DNA from 2 places in the Psychrobacillus sp. Z3-81 genome. Region 1 is predicted to be linked to the other one. Evidence: riboswitches for the same ligand, from Rfam matches in the RefSeq annotation. Region 1 holds a riboswitch; the other holds the start of a gene.
The links. A riboswitch is a leader RNA that binds a small molecule or an ion and turns the genes downstream of it on or off. The one in region 1 is predicted to bind S-adenosylmethionine.
Positions count from the first base shown of each region.

Region 2: another riboswitch for S-adenosylmethionine. It lies ahead of AC1ECF_RS07600 (methionine ABC transporter ATP-binding protein); the one in region 1 lies ahead of AC1ECF_RS16830 (O-acetylhomoserine aminocarboxypropyltransferase/cysteine synthase family protein).

Region 1 covers NZ_JBWQPU010000022.1:22,435-25,581, reverse strand. Annotated here, with positions in the region: gene AC1ECF_RS16830 (O-acetylhomoserine aminocarboxypropyltransferase/cysteine synthase family protein) at 1-1,169, opposite strand, end outside; SAM riboswitch class I at 1,284-1,395, opposite strand; gene AC1ECF_RS16825 (glycerol-3-phosphate acyltransferase) at 1,536-2,183, shown strand; gene AC1ECF_RS16820 (YdcF family protein) at 2,193-2,780, shown strand.
Region 2 covers NZ_JBWQPU010000005.1:111,263-114,409, reverse strand. Annotated here, with positions in the region: gene AC1ECF_RS07605 (methionine ABC transporter permease) at 1-477, opposite strand, end outside; gene AC1ECF_RS07600 (methionine ABC transporter ATP-binding protein) at 467-1,492, opposite strand; SAM riboswitch class I at 1,707-1,810, opposite strand; gene AC1ECF_RS07595 (AzlD domain-containing protein) at 1,928-2,239, opposite strand; gene AC1ECF_RS07590 (AzlC family ABC transporter permease) at 2,241-2,942, opposite strand; gene AC1ECF_RS07585 (TVP38/TMEM64 family protein) at 3,052-3,147, shown strand, end outside.

The DNA.
Region 1 (3,147 bases):
TCCTTTGGAGTCAGCTGCTGATGGGTAGTGGATGCTGGGTGTATAATCAGCGATTTTGCATCTCCTACGTTTGCAACATGAGACCAAATTTCAATATTGTCGATGATTTTTCGACCCGCTTCTTTTCCACCCTTTACTCCAAAGGTTAGAATGGAGCCATATCCTGATGTTAAGTATTTTTTTGCAAGCTCATGAGTCGGGTGACTTTCAAGCCCTAAATAGTTGACCCATGTCACTCCTTCATGCTGTTGTAAGTATTCAGCTATCTCCTGTGCATTTTCATTATGCTTCGGCACCCTTAAATGAAGTGTCTCCAATCCTTGTAAGAAGGAAAAGGCAGCCTCCGGGCTAAGAGAGGGACCAAAATCTCTTAACAGCTGTACTCTCAGCTTAATAGCAAACGCTACATCTGGTACATCAATGCCGTAACGTAATCCATGATAGGTTACATCTGGCTCCGTGAAGCCTGGGAACTTATCAGAGTTCCAGTTAAAATTACCACCGTCTACTACGACTCCACCGATTGTTGTTCCATGACCTCCAATCCACTTTGTTGCAGAGTGAATCACCACGTGAGCTCCATGCTCAATTGGATTGCAGCCATAAGGTGTCGCGAATGTATTATCCACCAGTAATGGAACTCCCACCTCATTTGCAATGCTTGCCACTTTCTCTACGTCCAACACATTGAGACTTGGATTACCGATTATTTCAGCAAAGAATCCCTTTGTTTTGTCCGTAGTTGCTTCTCGGAAGCTTTCTGGATTGGTTGAATCAACAAATTTTACGGTAATGCCGTACCTTGGGAGTGTATGGGCAAATAAATTAAATGTTCCTCCATACAAATTCTCAGCTGCAATTATTTCATCGCCTGCTCCTGCAATATTTAAGATAGAAAAAGCAATAGCCGCCATCCCAGAGGAAAGTGCGACAGCCGCTGTTCCTCCTTCTAATGCTGCAATACGTTGTTCAAACACATCAACTGTTGGGTTCGTAATACGGGAGTAAATGTTACCAGTTTCCTTTAAAGCAAATAAGTTTTGTGCATGCTCCGTGTCTTTAAATACATAGGAAGTCGTTTTGTGAATGGGTACCGCTCGTGAGCCAGTGACAGGGTCCGGTTGTTGTCCACCGTGCAGAAGTAATGTTTCTTTGTGAAGATTAGTCATTTGAATTCCTCCAATTTAGTAGTTTAGATGGAATGCTGGAGGCCTCGAGAGGATATTGAACAAGAAAACCCCTCTTCTAGTAATGAGAAGAGGGGACTGTTTGACTTGTTCCTCCTCTTATCTTCCAAATCCAACTAAATGGATTTGTAGGATGTAGCACCTTCCAGTAAAAACTGGGGTTGCTGGACTTCGTAGGGCCTATTCCCTCGGTCTCTCTTGATAAGAGTATTTGGTTTGTATTTCCATCTTGTTACACAGTTTAGCTCCTCTTCTTTTATTCGTCAAGGAAAATAGTTAAAATTCTGAAACTTTTTTGTTCTTACACTCGTTTAATAAAAGGAATACCTTGGAAAGGGGGAACGTAAAATGAGTATTTGGGTATATGGAGTTGCAACTCTTTTCATCGGATATCTTCTTGGGTCAATTCATGGTTCGAAACTAGCACAATTTTTTAGTGGTGTGAATATTAAAAAGGAAGGCCTAAATAATTCTGGTGCATCTAACGCAACCATTGTACTTGGCTGGAAATATGGCATTCTTGTTGGGGTAATCGATATATTAAAAGGCGCCGTTATGATCATTGGCGTTCGATTGTTTGCTCAATATACAGAGATTTTTTCTCCTGCACAGTTAGATTTTTTACTCTATTTAGCTGGGGCTGCTGTAATCCTAGGACATAACTTTCCTATTTACACACGCTTTCAAGGAGGAAAAGGTACTGCTTCCATTATCGGAGTATTACTTGCATTGCATTGGCCGGTAGGGCTTGCCGCATTACTGCTACTTATAGCAATCACTATTATAACGGACTATTTATTAATCGGAGTTTTTGCATTTTACATCGTTTTCGTAGCAGCATCTTTCTGGGTAGCAGACGGATTAGGTCCTGTCATAGTTGCCAGCTTTCTGTTCTTGATGGCCCTTCTACTTCATCGCGAGAATGTTCAGCGACTAATGAAAAAGGAAGAGCGAACACTTTCATCCGTTATTAAGAAGAAAAAGCCTTCAACCTAAGGAGCATACATGAAAAGAAAAATGAGGTGGATTGTGCTAGTACCCGTTTTTATCACCTTTTTTGTTGGAGGAGGATTATGGTTACTAACTGGCAAATGGCTAGAGGATGGACTTAAGCCAGCAGCAGATGGCACAAATGAATATGCAATCGTATTAGGAGCAAAAGTCAAAGAAGGAAATATCCCATCCTTGGCACTTCGTTATCGACTAGAAGCCGCTTTGGAATATGCCCAATCATATCCACACATCAAACTAGTAGTCTCTGGTGGTCAGGGACCTGATGAGGATATAGAAGAAGCAGTTGTAATGAAAGAATACTTGGTCGAACACGGGATTGAAGAGGAAAGAATCATTCTGGAAAATAAATCTACCTCTACTTATGAAAATCTACTATTCTCTCAGGAGATTCTGCCTGATGACGTGGAAGCTGTCACTATCATCACTAGTGATTTCCACTTGCAACGGTCCAAGATAATTGCCGAGGGGCTTGGTTGGGATGCAGACGTAGTTCCTGCCGAGACACCACCAGTAACCGAGGCAAAGCTGAGACTAAGGGAACGTGTAGCATTACTAAGGACATTTATCACTGGACAATGAAACTCTGCCTATGTGGACGGCAGAGTTTTTTAATTGGAGTAAGGGGTGGGGCAGCTAGGATTATTGATTTTCCGCTTCCTACTGGTGGGTTGGCCGTTACTCTCAGTTAGGCGTCGGTTACTCTCATTCGGTGATACTTTATTCTCGGATGGCTTCCCGTTATTCTCGCTGGGAGGCTATTGACTCTCATTCAGCTGATTTACTCTCGTTCGAGGTTACTTTACTCTCGGATAAGGCGAAGTTACTCTCACTCGATTTCCACCTCTTACTGGGTCAGCCGTTACTCTCGCTCGGAGGCTATTTACTCTCACTCAATTTCCCACCTCTTACTGGGTCAGCCGTTACTCTCAGTTAGGCGGTGGTTAAT
Region 2 (3,147 bases), on a different contig from region 1:
GCTGACGGTAGTGAATGTAAGACCTAGAATCAGTGGACCTAGTGCCTCTGGAATTAGCACAGTAAAGATAATACGTAGTGGGCTTGCTCCCATTGCCTGAGCTGCTTCAATTACACCGGTATCGATACTTACTAAATTGTTCTCCACGACCCTAGCTATGGAAAAGCTGGCTACAATGGTCATCGGGAAGATGGCACCTGCTATTCCGATCGTTGAACCGACTACTAATCTAGTAAGCTGCGAAATGGCAACTAAGAAAATAATGAACGGGATCGGTCGAATGATATTTATCAATAAATTTAGTAATTGAAACAAAAACTTATTTTCTAAAATATTTTTCTCACGAGTTACAAAAAGTAGTAGACCAATACTGATTCCTAGAATAGAGGAAAAAATCAGTGTCACAATGACCATGATGATCGTTTCGCCAGTCGATTCTAAAATCGTTGGCCAAAATGTCGTCCAATCAACCTTCATTTGGTGTCACCTCCTGAAGTTCTACAATGGTTGTTAATTCATGAATGGCATCCTTTATTCCCTGCGGGTCTCCTTCAAAGGAAATGAGTAGATTTCCGAATAGCTTTTCCTGCAGCTCTCGAATAGAGCCGTAGACGATGTTAAAGTGTACGCGGTGTTTTTGCGTAACCTGGGAAAGGATGGACTGGTTTGTAACATCCCCTTTAAAGATGACCTGATATAATTTTTTCCCACCGTTCTCTCGCCACTCCTGTAACACAGTAGGGGAGGGGAGATCCTGCTGGACGGATTGGATAAACCGTTTGGTGGTCGAGTGCTGAGGGTTTGTGAATACATCGAAAACGTCCCCTGTTTCAATCACCTCGCCGTCTTCCATGACAGCCACCCTATTACAGATAGATTGAATAACATGCATTTCATGAGTGATCAGCAAAATAGTAATCCCAAATTCCTTGTTCACTTTTTTTAGTAGCCTTAGAATATCAGCCGTAGTTTCTGGGTCTAGTGCAGAGGTTGCCTCGTCACAAATCAGAATATCGGGAGAAGTTGCAAGTGCACGAGCGATTCCTACACGCTGCTTTTGACCACCTGATAGCTGGCTTGGAAAATCCTTTGCCTTGCTTGTTAGCCCGACAAAGCTCAGCAGTTCCTCTACTCGTTTGTCTATTTCTTGTTTTTTTAGACCGGCAAGCTTTAGTGGATATGCTACATTTCCAGCTACAGTACGAGAATGGAAGAGGTTGAAGTTTTGAAAAATCATCCCGATGTTTCTTCTTCTCGTTCTTAAATCCTTAGAGGAAAGGCTGTTCACGTCTGTGTTTTGAATAAAAACGGAACCCTCTGTAGGACGCTCTAGCATATTCACTAAGCGAAGCAGCGTGCTTTTTCCTGCACCGCTGAATCCGATAATACCGAAAATATCTTCTTTCTCAATGGAAAGAGAGACATTCTTTACAGCGTGCACCTTTCGTTTTCCAAGAAGAAAGGTCTTTGAAACATTTTTGAATTCAATCATGGGATCCCTCCTAGAATCATACTTCTTCAAACAACGTAGCCATCTTACTTTCCAGGAAAGAGACTTGATTAGAAATGTGCTAAATGCCTTATTATAATTGGGCAAGACCTCGATGGGGTCTGGCACGGAGTAGGAAGTTAAACAAAAAGAGCTCTCTTTTCTTATCAGATAGACAAGAAAAAGAGAGCTCTTCAAAAGATTTGAAAAACCATCTCTCTCATCTCTCAAGCTAAGCTTGCAGGAATTGGCACAGTGTTCAAATTTGAACCTGTTGCCGAAACGTCATTGGGCCTGTCCCTCGGTTTCTCTGGATAAGAAAGTGATGCGCTATGTAATTGTTGTAAGAATTGATTATAACTTTAAACGCTTTAGTCAAACTAGTCAAGTTATTTTTACTATTAATTTTATTTTGAATATTAATATCGTTTTGATGTACTATAAAAAAATAAGGCTATAAATTGCTAAAACACCAATAGTTCCTAGTACAACAGTCATGGCATTAGAAAAAATAAAAGCCAAAGAAAAAGCTACTATTGCGCCTATTAATCCAAATAAGTAATTTCCTTCTTGGATATAAAGAATGGCTGGAAAGATTAATGCCCCTAACACGGCATAGGGGATATTTGCTAACACGCCAGACACGATAGGAGGTAGTTCCCTGCCTTCTAAAAATGTCAAAGGGAACGCACGTGGGATATATGTAACAATGGCCATGCCAAGGATGGTCCACCAATACCAATCACCCATATTAAGACTCTCCTTTCACGATGGGTCTTGCTTTTTTGGAATAAATCAGTTCAATTAGGATAGAAGCTGCCAGCGTAGCGATTAAAATGGACCAGCCTGTAGATAAGAGTTGTGTCCAATAAAAAAAGCCGTTGATACTTGCGGCAGTTAAAGCTAGCATGACCACCTTTCTATTGCCTTTCATGGAGGGCACTAGAAGTCCGATAAACATGGCATAGAGTGCAACGGACATCGCAGCTTGAAAAAATAACGGCAGATTGGCTCCAATGACATGTCCAACTGCAGTAAAAACCACCCAGCTGCTGTATGCGATGAGGATCACTCCAAAGGCGAAGGAGGTTGTGAGCTTTTCTTCTTTACGGGTTGCCAGAACGGAAAAAGCTTCATCCGTGATTCCAAAAGCATATATTCCTTTTATCCATCTTTTTTCCCGATGCATCTTTTCACTCAGTGATGCCGTCATAAGGAAATGACGTATATTGACGACAAATGTATTTAAAACGATTAAAATAGGGTCAACACCTTTCGTCAAAAGCGTCAAAGACATATATTGGGCAGCTCCGGCATAAACGAGTATACTCATTGCAGTGGCTTGCCAGATAGTTAAGCCAGCCGTTTTTGCAAGAAGTCCAAATGTAAGGGCAATCGGAAAATAGCCAATAGCGATATTTACCCCGGCCCTTAAGCCTTTTGAAAAAGTCACAAATTTCTCACCACCTTCATGATAATGAAGAAATTATACTATAAGAAAGTCGTTTTATGTATACACTAAAAGGGAAAGATTAATTACATAGGAATGCGGAGGGAAAAGTATGCCTGATTGGTTTTCTATAGAAAATTTTACACATTTAGCACAGGACTATCGAGCATTAGGGCCGATAATTGGTATTTTACTTCCTTTCTTGGAA